4 regions of the Streptomyces daghestanicus genome follow, and region 4 is predicted to be linked to each of the others. Evidence: riboswitches for the same ligand, from Rfam matches in the RefSeq annotation. Region 4 holds a riboswitch; each other region holds the start of a gene.
The links. Region 4 has a riboswitch for cyclic di-AMP ahead of Sdagh_RS20395 (M23 family metallopeptidase). Riboswitches for the same ligand answer to the same signal wherever they lie in the genome.
Positions count from the first base shown of each region.

Region 1 (3,235 bases), on a different contig from region 4:
GCGCGACGGCCAGGGAGACGCCGAGGATGGCGTTGGCGCCGAGCGAGCCCTTGTTGTCGGTGGCGTCCAGGTCGAACATGGCCTGGTCGATCAGGCGCTGCTCGGTGGCGTCGTAGCCGACCAGCTCCGGGCCGATCTGCTCGATGACGGCGAGGACGGCCTTCTCGACACCCTTGCCGAGGTAGCGGTTGGCGTCTCCGTCGCGCAGCTCGATGGCCTCGAAGGCGCCGGTGGAGGCGCCGGACGGGACGGCGGCACGACCCGTGCTGCCGTCGTCGAGGCCGACCTCGACCTCGACCGTGGGGTTGCCTCGGGAGTCCAGGATTTCCCGGGCTACGACGACGTCGATGGACGGCACGAGCATCTCCTTCTTCAATGTGACGCTTCGGTGTGACGCGGGTGCGCGGCACGCGGCGGCTCTGCGGGTCCGAGCCTAACCGGCTCCGGGCGATCGGCCAGCCGGTCACCCACCCGTTGTACGGAACCGAGAGTAAATTGTTTCTGAACGGAACAAAAGAAGCCCCCGCTTTCGGGCGGCCGGACCTGGACATGACCCCGCCCCGGCGCGTACGGGGGAACACGCGCCGGGGCGGGGAGCCGTGCGGGCTCAGCTGAGGTGCAGCTGCTGGCCCGGGTAGATGAGGTCGGCCTCGTCGATGATGTCGTCGTTCAGGTCGAACAGCTTCGACCAGCCGCCCTTGACGTCGTGCGCCGCGGCGATCGAGCTGAGGGTGTCGCCCTTGACCACCTTGTACTCGCCGTCGCCCTTCTCGACCTTCTCGCCGGTCGGGGTGGTGACGGTCTTGCCGGACTTCTGCGTGGACTCGGCCGCCGGGCGCTCCTGCGAACGGCTGGCGGGCTGCTCCTCGGCCGTGCGGCTCCCGGTGGAGCCGGTGCTCTGCTCCTGGGTGCTCTGCTCCTGGCCGCTCTGCGAGGAGCTGCCCGAGGAGCCCGAGGAGGAGGAGCCGGAGCCGCTGTACGAGGCACCCGACAGGCCCGTGCCGCAGTTCGGCCAGGCACCCTTGCCCTGGGCCGCCAGGACCTTCTCGGCGACCTGGATCTGCTGGTCCTTGCTGGCCTGGTCGGCGGTGGAGGCGTACTGCGTGCCGCCGTACGCGGCCCAGGTGGAGGCGGAGAACTGCAGACCGCCGTAGTAGCCGTTGCCGGTGTTGATGGACCAGTTGCCGCCGGACTCGCACTGGGCGACGGTGTCCCACTCGGAGGTGGTGGCGGCGGAGGCGTTGCCGGCCGCCATCAGCGGGGCGGCGACGGCGGCGCCGGTCACGCCGGCGATGGCGATGGCCCGGGTGGCCTTGAACGGACGACGGTGCTTGCCCTTGCTGGAAAACAGCATGGTTGATCCCCTCACCGACGCCTGCGAGGTGAGCTGTCGGGTTCGGGCCGGTTGAGTTGCCCGGCCGGGTCCCTCACGGGAGCCGGCTTCACCCCTAGCCGCCCCGGCTCAACTGCCCGGTGCGGCGCCTACCTTGGGTCCCCCGCTCCTGCCTGCGGCGCTTGACGCGACGACTGTTCCCGGACTGCCGCTGGCAGGATTCGGCGTTGCGGCGGCCGGGGCCCGCGATGGCGAGCGGTCTTGACCGTAGCCAGGCTCGCGGGGGATTTTCAAAGACGATCAGTACTTCTGAGACCTATCTCTCACGATGTTTATTACGGACATTCAGCGCGAAGCATGACGCGAACTGCCGCTACTTTTCAACCGGTTCGACCGCAACCGCAAGCTTCTGACCGGGCAGGATGTGGTCGGGGTCGGCGCCGACGGTGGCCTTGTTCCCGGCATAGAGGGAGTGCCATCCCCCGTCCAGCTCCAGCGAGTCGGCGATGGCCCAGAGACTGTCGCCGGTCCGCACGGTGTACGTCCCGTCCGCCGCGTCGCGGGTGTCGCCCTCGCCGCGCGAGGCATGCCGCCCGGAGGACGCCGCCGAGCGGCCGTCCGCGGCCTCGCCGTCGGCGGCCGTGCGGCGGTGCCGTCCGGCGCCGGAGGCGTCCGGCCCGACGGTCTCCGTCAGATGCGAAGTCGCGGGGCGGGGCTCGACGTTGCCGGAGCCGTCCCGCTCGGTGGTGGCCGCGTCGCCGGGGTCGCCGGAAGCGGCGCCCGAAGCGGGCGAAGAGGGGGAATCGGAGGAAGTGTCGGACTTCGGCGTTTCATCACTGTCGTCCGACGAGGTGTCATCCGTCGCCCCGCCGGAGGGGGTGGGCGACGGCGAGCCCTTCGACGCCTTCGCACCGGCGGACTCCTCCGACGGGGCGGAGGAATCGGATGAACCGGAGGAAGCGGATGAATCATCCGGCTTCGACTCCGAGTCCGGCTTCGCCGTCGACCCCGCGCCCGACTCCGCCGTCGTCCCGGACGCGTCGTCCGACGCGCCGGCGTCCGGGGAGCCGCCGTCGAGGCCGGAGAGCAGCCCGCAGGTCGGCCAGGTGCTGACGCCCTTCGCGGCCAGGACCTTCTCGGCGACCCGGATCTGCTGGGCGCGGCTGGCCTGGTCGGCACTGGAGGCGTAGGCGAGGCCGCCGTACGCCTCCCAGTCGTCCTGCGTCAACTGCAAACCGCCGTAGTACCCGTTGCCGCTGTTCTGGCTCCAGGCGCCGCCGGTCTCGCACTCGGCGACACGGTCCCAGGTCGTGCCGTCGGCCGCGTGGGCGCCGGTGGCTCCGAGGAGCGGGATCGCGATGGCGGAGCCGGTGACTCCGGCAGCGACGACCAGGGCCGGGGCCTGGCGGGGGCGACGGTGTCGGCCGTTCCCGGAGAGCATGCGGAGACCTTTCACGAGACAGCAGGGCCCGCGCGGCGGTCTGACTCGGCGCCGCGCTGATCCGTGAACGTATAGGCATACGATCACTCATCACAAGTTCATGCCGTGCAGATCACATGGAGATCACGGACCTGAGTGCGTGTCACCTTTGCGGGTGTGACGGCTCCTTCAGGGGACGGGGGTGAAGGAGACGGGCAGGGTGCGCAGGCCGCGCATGATGAGGCCGCCGCGCCAGCGCAGTTCGGCCGGGTCGGCGGCCAGACTCAGGTCGGGCAGGCGGGTCAGCAGCGTGGCGAGCGCGGTCTGGCCCTCCAGGCGGGCGAGCGGGGCGCCGAGGCAGTAGTGGATGCCGTGGCCGTAGCCGAGGTGCTGGCTGTCGCGGCGGGACAGGTCGAGGGTGTCCGGGTCGGTGAAGCGGGCCGGGTCCCGGTCGGCGGCGGCGAGGACGACCAGGACCGGCT
Region 1 covers NZ_BNDX01000016.1:74,259-77,493, reverse strand. The annotation lists gene eno (phosphopyruvate hydratase) at 1-358, opposite strand, end outside; gene Sdagh_RS27200 (LysM peptidoglycan-binding domain-containing protein) at 608-1,354, opposite strand; cyclic di-AMP (ydaO/yuaA leader) riboswitch at 1,358-1,524, opposite strand; gene Sdagh_RS27195 (LysM peptidoglycan-binding domain-containing protein) at 1,707-2,774, opposite strand; gene Sdagh_RS27190 (cytochrome P450 family protein) at 2,943-3,235, opposite strand, start outside.
Region 1: it holds a riboswitch for cyclic di-AMP, as region 4 does, so the genes downstream of both, Sdagh_RS27200 (LysM peptidoglycan-binding domain-containing protein) here and Sdagh_RS20395 (M23 family metallopeptidase) in region 4, are expected to answer to the same signal.

Region 2 (3,235 bases), on a different contig from region 4:
GCCGCAGCGCCTGCGGGAAGCTGATCTTCTCCCGCTGCGCGAGGGCGTCGATCATCGCCTCGGCACGGTCGCCGATCCCTCGCTTGGGCACGTTGAGGATGCGGCGCAGCGGTACCGAGTCCTCGGGGTTGGCGAGGACGCGCAGGTAGGCCAGGACGTCCCGGACCTCCTTGCGTTCGTAGAAGCGGACGCCGCCGACGACCTTGTAGGGCAGGCCGGTGCGGATGAAGACCTCTTCGAAGACACGGGACTGGGCGTTGGTGCGGTAGAAGACGGCGACGTCGCCGGCCTTGGCGTCGCCCGCGTCCGTGAGCCGGTCGATCTCGTCGGCGACGAACTGCGCCTCGTCGTGCTCGGTGTCGGCGACGTACCCGGTGATCTGCGCGCCGGCGCCCGCGTTGGTCCACAGGTTCTTCGGCCGGCGCGACTCGTTGCGCTCGATGACCGCGTTGGCGGCGCTCAGGATGGTCTGCGTGGAGCGGTAGTTCTGCTCCAGCAGGATCGTGACCGCGTCCGGGTAGTCCTCCTCGAACTGGAGGATGTTGCGGATGGTCGCGCCGCGGAAGGCGTAGATCGACTGGTCGGCGTCGCCCACGACGCACAGCTCGGCGGGCGGCACCTCGGCCTCGGGCGGCACGTCGACGGGGTGTTCGGAGGCGGTGCCGACCAACTCGCGCACCAGGGCGTACTGGGCGTGGTTGGTGTCCTGGTACTCGTCGACCAGGACGTGCCGGAAACGGCGGCGGTAGTGCTCGGCGACGTCCGGGAAGGCGCGGAGCAGGTGGACCGTGGTCATGATCAGGTCGTCGAAGTCGAGGGCGTTGGCCTCGCGCAGCCGCGCCTGGTAGAGCGCGTACGCCTGGGCGAGGGTCTTCTCGAAGCCGTCGGCGGCCTGGGCCGCGAAGTCCTCCTCGTCGATCAGCTCGTTCTTCAGATTGCTGATCTTGGCGCTGAACGCCTTGGGCGGGAACCGCTTGGGGTCGAGGTCGAGGTCCCTGCAGACCAGCGCCATCAGCCGCTTGGAGTCGGCGGCGTCGTAGATCGAGAACGACGAGGTGAAGCCGAGCTTCTTCGACTCCCGGCGCAGGATGCGGACGCACGCGCTGTGGAAGGTCATCACCCACATCGCGCCCGCGCGCGGGCCGACGAGCTGCTCGACGCGCTCCTTCATCTCGCCCGCGGCCTTGTTGGTGAAGGTGATCGCGAGGATCTGGCCGGGGTGGGCGCCGCGCTGGGCGAGCAGGTAGGCGATGCGGTGCGTGAGGACGCGGGTCTTGCCGGAGCCGGCGCCGGCCACGATGAGCAGCGGGGAGCCGGCGTGGACGACCGCGGCGCGCTGGTTCTCGTTCAGCCCCTCCAGGAGGGCGGCGGGGTCCAGGACCGGGCGTGGGGCACCGTCCCGGTAGTACGCGTCCCGGTCCGGCGGCGCGTCGAACTTCCCGGCGAACAGATCGTCCGGGATCGGCTCCGGTACGTGCTCGTCCTCGGGTGGGGGCAGAGGCTCCTCCTCATGGCCGCGGGGGGCCTGGAGGCTCGCCAGGAAGCTGTCGTCAAAGAGGCTGCTCATCGCTCTACGAGTCTAGGGCGCCCCACCGACAACCGGACGCCCTGTGGAAAACCCGCCGGCGACCGGACCGCCGGACACGCTGCCGTCACCTCGCATCACGCACCGTGAGACTCCTGCCCCAGGTCACGAAAATGTATCGGGCATATCACCCTTCAACCTTCACAGGCAGCACACGAGTTGGCTACGGTGCGGGCGGGCCGCACGACCCCCACCGGCGAACCGTCGCCGGGCCGCGCGGCCTCCGCCGAATCCGGCGTGCCCGCTCGGCACCCGGAACCGGGGACCCACCGTGACATGGGGTGAATCGGTTCACAGCCCGGCCCCGGGCCGGACCGTAGGGCAGCCTTCCGTACCACCACCGCCCGAACCCGACAGCTAACCCGGTAGGCGGAGCACGGAAGGAGTCGCCTCCCTTGGCGTCGCACCGCAAGTCCCGTCCCGCCGGATCACGCGTGGCGGGCATACGGACCCCCGCCCTCGCCACGGCCGCGCTCACCTCGGTGGCCCTGCTGTCCCAGACGGCCACCGCCGCTCCCGCCGACGACCGGCCGAGCCTCGAAGAGGTCCAGCGGAAGGTCGACGACCTCTACCGCCAGGCCGGGGCGGCCACCGAGAAGTACAACGCGGCCAAGGAGAAGACCGCGAAGCAGCGCGAGCAGGTCGACGGCCTCCTCGACTCCCTCGCCGCGCGCACCCAGGAACTCAACGACGCGCGCGAGGAGCTGGGTTCCTTCGCCGCCGCCCAGTACCGCACCGGCACGTCCGTCTCCGACACCGCGACCCTCCTGCTCGCGGACTCGCCGCAGGACTACTTCGACCAGAACCAGCTGATGGACCGGCTCACCGGCCGCCAGAAGCAGCTGGTCGACGACTACGCCACCCAGCAGGCCGAGACGATGGAGAAGCGCCGGGAGGCCACCGAGAGCCTGCGGACGCTGACCGACGCGCAGACCGACCTGAAGACGGCCAAGGCCACCGTCCGGACGAAACTGTCCTCCGCGCGCCGGCTCCTTGCCGACCTGACCGCCGAGGAGCAGGCACGGCTCGCGGCGATCGAGAAGAAGAAGCAGGAGGAGGCGGCCCGCAAGGCCGAGGAACTGGCCCGGCAGCAGGCCGCGGAGCAGAGACGGCAGGAGGAGGCCGCGGCGGCCGCACAGGAGGCCGCGTCCGGCACCACCTCCTCGTCCGCCTCGTCCTCGTCCGGTTCCCCCGACCCCGGGTACGCCACCGCGGCGGAGAAGGCACTGGCCTTCGCCCGCGCCCAGATCGGCAAACCGTACGTCTGGGGCGCCACCGGCCCCGGCTCCTACGACTGCTCCGGCCTCACCCAGGCCGCCTGGAAGGACGCGGGCGTCGACCTGCCCCGCACCACCTACGACCAGGTCAACGCCGGCACGACGGTCTCGATCTCCGCCGCACGCCCCGGTGACCTGGTCTTCTTCTACGACGACATCTCGCACGTCGGGATCTACATCGGCGACGGCATGATGATCCACGCCCCGAAACCGGGCGCGTACGTCCGTGAGGAGTCCGTCTACTACGACGGGGAGTCGTCGATCCACAGCGTGGTGCGCCCGGCCTGAGCGGCTCCGCTCTCTAGCATCGGCGCCATGTCATCCGGGACCTCCGCTCTGCGCGCCTGGTGGGCGGGGCGTCCGCCGGCGGCCG
Region 2 covers NZ_BNDX01000008.1:1,391,551-1,394,785, forward strand. The annotation lists gene pcrA (DNA helicase PcrA) at 1-1,567, opposite strand, end outside; cyclic di-AMP (ydaO/yuaA leader) riboswitch at 1,800-1,972, shown strand; gene Sdagh_RS15680 (C40 family peptidase) at 1,981-3,150, shown strand; gene Sdagh_RS15685 (tellurite resistance/C4-dicarboxylate transporter family protein) at 3,178-3,235, shown strand, end outside.
Region 2: it holds a riboswitch for cyclic di-AMP, as region 4 does, so the genes downstream of both, Sdagh_RS15680 (C40 family peptidase) here and Sdagh_RS20395 (M23 family metallopeptidase) in region 4, are expected to answer to the same signal.

Region 3 (3,235 bases), on a different contig from region 4:
GACGTGATGAGGGCGACGGCCTCGGGGTGGTTCAGCTTCAGGCCGCGTGCCCGGCGCTTCTCGGCGACGTCGGCCGCCACATGGATGAGCAGCCGCTCTTGCTCGTGCGGGGTCAGTCGCACGTCCCACCTCACAGTCCTCGCTCCGGACCGTGCGGGTCCGGTTGCCGCAGCCACGGGGCAACGTCGCAGATGGCCGAAGCGGCAGGCTAGTTGCACCGGGTTTCGCTCACGTTAACCCGCCCAAGATCACTTCTCGTTGCCCGAGGCGACTTCTTGGGGGCCCCTTTGCCCGTCCTTGGCCGGGCGGGCGGAGGGGGCGCCCGTCCGGCCCCGCGCGGCCGGGCCGGCCCCGGGCCCGCCGGACCGGGTGCGGAGCGGGCGCCGGCGCCCCGTCAGCTTCTTCACGGTCCCGCAAGAGGGCCGCTGGCCTCCGGGCCCGGCGTGACTGTCGTCCCCTGCCGAACGGATGACCTGGGGGTGGTGTCACCGGGCCCGAGGGGTGCCGTCGGAGACGCTGATCAGAGGTCCGACCACCGCCGCGCGCCGGGCGCAGTGCCCGGCCGTTTGCGGGCGGCAGGTCCGCATGACGTGGATGCGCGAGAACGGCACCCGAGTGTGAGGCCGGCACGCATCGACGCATGGGGGCACGATGGTCGACATCGATGGGGTGGGCGTCTTCCTGGGCCTGGACGTCGGCAGGCACGCGCACCACGGACACGGCCCGACTCCGGCCGGGAAGAGGGTCTTCGACACCCCGCTGCCGAACGGCGAGCTTCACCTGCGGGCCGTGTCCGGCAAGCTGAAGGCCGAGTTCGGCACTGTCCTGGTGGTCGTGGACCAGCCCGCCTCGATCGGCGCCCTCCCGCGCACGGTCGCCCGGGACTCGGGCTGCGAGGTCGCCCGTCCGCCCGGACTGGCGATGCACAGGATCGCCGGCCTCCACCCCGGCGAAGCCAGGACCGACGCGAAGGACGCCGCAGTCATCGCGGACGCGGCCCGCACCATGCCGCACACCCCCGGAGCGGGCGACGCACGGCCCGGACCACCCGGCCGCCGGGGGTGCCGGCCGACGCTCCCGCCCGCCCCCTGCGCGGTCCCCTCCGGACAGGGCGGAACGGACCGAACGGCGTACCCCCCTTCGGCGTAGGAACACGTCCTTCTCCGGACCCGTCCGGCTTGCGCAACGCGCCTGGTCCGGGAGCGGAATGACCTGTTCCGCCGCTGGTCGGACGGTCAGCGGCGCCGTCCCGCCGTCCGGGACGCGGGGCCTTCCACCCGAACGGGTGAGTGGTGAGTAACAACACAAACCACCCGTTCCGTTGGGATTTTCCGACTTCGGTGCGTCAAGATCCCTGTCTGACGACAAGACCCCGCCGCAGTGGCGGGGCGATCCGGGCGGACGCCGAGTCCTGCCGCCGCCCGGATGACCGGTCGACAGGAGTGGATCGGCAGGAGTGGAGGACCCGAGCATGACGGGTCGCCGGAACGGTCACGCCATGGCCGGAGCCGAGCAGCCCTTGGGGTGAAGCCGCGTTCGCGCGGCCGGGCAACTTCGCCAGCCCGAATCCGACAGGTCATCCTTCACAGGCGGCTGACGAAGGGTTGCGCATGACTGCGCTCAATCGTGTCCCGTCGCTGATGGTCCGTGCCGGCACGGCCTCGGCCCTCACCATCGCCGCCGTGGGCGGCTCGATCGTGGTTCCCGGCATCGCCTCCGAGGCCGCCGCGGCCACCCACGCGACCAAGGCGCTGAAGATCGCGGCGTCCAAGAAGGGCGCCCCGTACCGCTACGGGGCCACCGGGCCGTCCCGGTTCGACTGCTCCGGGCTGACGCTGTACTCGTTCAAGAAGGCCGGCAAGAAGCTGCCGCGCACGGCGGCCCAGCAGTACAACCGGACGCGCCACATCACGGCCTCCAGCCGCAAGGCCGGCGACCTGGTGTTCTTCCACTCGGGCCGGAGCGTGTACCACGTGGGGATCTACGCCGGGAAGGGCAAGATCTGGCACGCCCCGAAGACCGGTGACGTGGTCCGGCTCCAGAAGATCTGGACGAAGAGCGTCTGGTACGGCCGGGTGAAGTGAGCCGCCCGAGGGGGTGCCGGCGGCCCCGGCGGGCGGTCGTGACGGCCGGTCACCCCCTCGGATTCGCACGTCCGTGCGCACGGTCGGGAGTGATCCGGGCCCCTCGGGATATCCGTGGGGCATGGCCGACCACCGTCCCTGCACCGCGCGGGGTGAGACCCCGCTGCAGCGCGCCGACCGCAACTTCGGCGAGCTGCTCCAGGAGCTGCGGGTCACCCAGACGGGCGTGCAGATCCTCTTCGCCTTCCTGCTGTCCCTGGCGTTCACCCCGCGCTTCCCCGACCTCGACACGGTCCAGCGGGCCACGTACGTCACCACGCTGCTGCTCGCGGTGCTCGCCGCCATCCTGTTCACCGCGCCGGCCGCGCTGCACCGCTCGCTCTTCCAGCAGGGCGCCAAGGCGCACATCGTGCGGGTGTCCTCGCGGCTCGCCTCGGCCGGCATGGGAGTTCTGGTGTTCGCGTTCACCGGCGCGGTGCTGCTCGTCGTGGACGTGACGGCCGGCCGCGCGGGCGGGCTGGCGGCGGGCGCGACGACGCTGCTGCTCTGCCTGGGGCTGTGGGGCCTGCTCCCCCGCCTGGTGCGGCGGCGTACGGCGGGGCGCACCTCCGAGGAGCCCGCGGGGGACGCCGCCGGCCCCCGGGCGGACGCGGCGGCCGAACCCCTCGGCGGCGCGTACGCCGGTGCCGGGCGGGCGTCCGGCGGGAGCCGGTCCGCGGCGGCCCGGCGGCTCCCGGAGCCCCGGCGCCGGAACCCGGCGCGCACCGGGCCGTCGACGCGGCGCTGACCCGCCGTCCGCCGCGCCGCGCGCCCCCCGCGCCCGGCGCCTCACTCCGGCGGGTCCCGCCGGTTCGGCCGGGAGGCCCTCGCCGCGGCCGGTTCCGGCCGGGTCCGCCAGGGCAGTTCGACGGAGACGGTCTTGCCGCCCTCCCGCGTGGAGCGGACCGTCAGCCGGCCCCCGCACTCGGCGGCGAGCCAGCGGATGATCACCATGCCGCGCCCGTTGTCCTGCTGGACGGCGGCGGGCAGCCGTTTGGGGAACCGCGGATGGCTGTCGGTGACCCCGATCCACAGGTGTTCGTCGTGGTCCAGCGCCAGGTCCACGGTGAAGGTGGGCGACTGCCCGAGGGTGTGCTGCACGACATTGGTGG
Region 3 covers NZ_BNDX01000002.1:748,593-751,827, reverse strand. The annotation lists gene Sdagh_RS03615 (urease subunit gamma) at 1-122, opposite strand, end outside; partial or broken gene Sdagh_RS03610 (IS110 family transposase) at 652-1,017, shown strand; cyclic di-AMP (ydaO/yuaA leader) riboswitch at 1,471-1,607, shown strand; gene Sdagh_RS03605 (C40 family peptidase) at 1,611-2,084, shown strand; gene Sdagh_RS03600 (DUF6328 family protein) at 2,206-2,871, shown strand; gene Sdagh_RS03595 (ATP-binding protein) at 2,913-3,235, opposite strand, start outside.
Region 3: it holds a riboswitch for cyclic di-AMP, as region 4 does, so the genes downstream of both, Sdagh_RS03605 (C40 family peptidase) here and Sdagh_RS20395 (M23 family metallopeptidase) in region 4, are expected to answer to the same signal.

Region 4 (3,235 bases):
CACGCGGAGAATCCCGGGGACTGACCCGGCCCCGGGAAACCCGTGTGCCCAGCGGTCCGGACATGACGTACACTGGACACACAACGACGCGGGGTGGAGCAGCTCGGTAGCTCGCTGGGCTCATAACCCAGAGGTCGCAGGTTCAAATCCTGTCCCCGCTACTGAAGACCGAGGGCCGGAATCCGAAAGGGTTCCGGCCCTCGGTGTTTCCCGGCCCGGCGCCCCCGCGTCATCCGATCGGCCCGCCCCCGCTCGCCGCCCGTCCCCGTTCCGGGAACCCTGGACGGACGGGACGGGACGAAAGCAACGCGGACGCGCATGGCTGGCGGGAGACGAGTGGTGCGGCCTGGTGACGTGGAGGAGGGGCCGTACGCGCGGGCCGGCGGGCGGCTGCCCGGCGACCCGGTGCCCGACCCCGGCCTCGGCGACACCCCGCCGCCCGCGCCGCCCGCGCCGGCCGCGCGGCGCCGTTGGCTCTCCCACGACCACGCCCTCGTCCGCCTGCTCCCGCCGGTGCTGATCGCCGTCGCCGTCGTCTACGACCTCGTCACCCCGCGGTACTTCACCGCCGGCCCCCTCTACACGGCGGCCCCCCTGGTCGCCGCCCCGCTGTACTCCCGGCGCGGCACCCTCCTCACCGGGCTGGCCGTGGTCGCCGCCGTGGTCGGGCTCCAGTTCGGCAAGGGCGTCGCCCACTACATCGACTCCGTCACCGAACTGGTGACCATCACGACCGTCGCCGGGCTCGCCGTCCTCGTCAACTCCCTGGTCCGCCGCACCGACGAGCGGCTCGCCTCCGCCCGCGAGATCGCCGAGGCCGCCCAGCGCGCGGTGCTGCCCGAGCCCGCCGAACGGCTCGGCGGCTTCGAGATCGCCGCCTGCTACGAGGCGGCGCAGGCGGACGCCTTCATCGGCGGCGACCTCTACGCGGTGCAGGACAGCCCGCGCGGGATCCGGATGATCGTCGGGGACGTCCGGGGCAAGGGGATGGGCGCGGTGGCGGCCGTCGCCGTCGTCATCGGGGCGTTCCGGGAGGCCGCCGAGCAGGAGACGACGCTGGAGGCGGTGGCGCAGCGGCTGGAGCGGGCGCTGGCCCGGGAGGGCACCCGGCGCGAGGGGCTGGACGCCTTCGAGGGGTTCACCACCGCCGTCCTCGTCGAACTCCCGCACGGCGACGGAGTGGCCCGCGTCGTCAACCGGGGCCATCCGCCGCCCCTGCTGCTGCACGCCGACGGCCGCCTGAGCGCGCTGGCCGCCCGGGAGACGGCGCTGCCGCTCGGCATGGGGGAACTGGGCGTCTGGCCGGACCGCGCCGAGGAGGTCCCCTTCCCCGGCGGGGCCACGCTGCTGCTCTACACCGACGGGGTGACCGAGGCGCGCAACGCCCGCGGCGAGTTCTACGACCCGGCGGTGCGGCTGGCCGGCCGCCGCTTCCGGCGCCCCGGGGACCTGCTGGACGTCGTCGCCGAGGAGGTGCGCCGGCATTCGGGCGGCGGGATGGCGGACGACATGGCGCTGCTCGCCGTACGCCGTCCGGACCATCACGAGCAGTGACCGCCCGATCCCCCTCCGCATAACAATTGACGAACGGTCAGCGCGCGGGAGGTGTGACATCCGAGGTGAGGATATGGCGAGAGGGGGTCAACTCGCCCCGTTTTCGCCGGTCGTGCGGCCTTGGTTCCAGGGGGAAAGGTTAATGATCAAGAGGAACGGCTTGGAATGGACGCCCCGCTTCTATTAACGTTCGATAACGCAGCGCGGTCGTCCCAGCCGTCACAGAAGGCGGCTCCGCGCGCACGCGCCGAATCCCGTGAGGGAACCGGGGAACCACCACCTTGGGGTGAATCGGGCGTACACGGCTGTGGCGACACGGCCCGTTTACGCGCGTAGGAGACCTTCCTGCTCCGAACCCGTCAGCTAACCCGGTAGGCGGAGAAGGAAGGAAAGGAGTACGCCCACGTGGCGTCCAACCGGCCTGCCCCCGAGGCCCCGTACCTGCCGACCCAGCGCGACACCGAGACGTTCGGCCACGGCGGCTTCCGCGCCGATGACGGTTCCTTCGACCACTCCTACGACGCTTTCTCCGCCGGTCCTGCGGCAGGCGGCCCGGCCGACGGCCCCTTCGAGGAGTGGAACCCCACCGCCGACACCGTGCTTCCCGTGCGCGGCCGGCACCGCGTCGCCAAGCAGCGTGGCGGACTCGCCCGCAGCTCCACCGTCCTCGGCGTCGGCGTCATAGCCGCCGTCGGCGCCGGCGGCATGGCCAGCGCGCAGACCGGCAAGCCGCCGGTGTCGATCTCCATGCCGGACCTGCCCTCCGTGGGCTCGCTCCTCCCGGGCGACGAGGACGACCGGGCCGGGACGGACACGGCCACCCCGCTCAGCAGCGCCGCCGGCGTCGTCACCGCCGCCGCCGACGACGACCGGAGCACCGGTACCACCGCCGGCCAGGCCCTGGTCGGCCGGATCATGGCGCAGGCCGAGGAGCAGCAGGACCAGGTCGCGGCCAAGGCCGCCGCGGAGGCCGCCGCCGCTGCCGAGAAGCAGGCCGCCGAGGCCGCCGCGAAGGCCGCGAAGGAGGCCGAGGCCAAGGCCGCCGCCGCCAAGAAGAAGGCGGCGGAGGAGGCCGCGAAGAAGGCCGAGGCGGAGCGGCTCGCCGCGCTGGCCAAGCAGTACACGCTGCCGACCTCCTCGTACACCATCACCTCCACCTTCGGGCAGGCCGGCGTCTACTGGTCCTCCGGTTACCACACCGGCCTGGACTTCGCCGCCCCCACCGGCACCCTCATCAAGGCCGTGCACTCCGGGACCATCACGGAGGCGGGCTGGGCCGGCTCCTACGGCTACCGCACGATCCTGACCCTCGACGACGGCACCGAGCTGTGGTTCTGCCACCAGTCCTCGATCAATGTCAGCGTCGGCCAGCAGGTCAGCACCGGTGACGTCATCGGACGCGTCGGCAAGACGGGCAACGTCACCGGCGCGCACCTCCACATGGAGGTCCACCCCGACGGTTCCGCGAGCGGCGTCGACCCGATGGCGTGGCTCCAGGACAAGGGCCTCAACCCCTGATCCGCCCTTCCGGGTGAGACCCCGGCGGCCCGGCCGGCGACCCCCGGTGCCAGGGCTGCCGGTTCACGGGCGGTACGGGTGCGGGTGCGGGCGGTACGCGGCGGGCTGGTAGGGATACGGCGCCGGGGCGGACACCGGTGCCGGGTGCCCGTACGCGGGCCAG
Region 4 covers NZ_BNDX01000010.1:310,611-313,845, reverse strand. The annotation lists gene Sdagh_RS20410 (alginate lyase family protein) at 1-24, shown strand, start outside; tRNA gene Sdagh_RS20405 (tRNA-Met) at 88-161, shown strand; gene Sdagh_RS20400 (PP2C family protein-serine/threonine phosphatase) at 340-1,554, shown strand; cyclic di-AMP (ydaO/yuaA leader) riboswitch at 1,790-1,947, shown strand; gene Sdagh_RS20395 (M23 family metallopeptidase) at 1,960-3,072, shown strand; gene Sdagh_RS20390 (PrsW family intramembrane metalloprotease) at 3,136-3,235, opposite strand, start outside.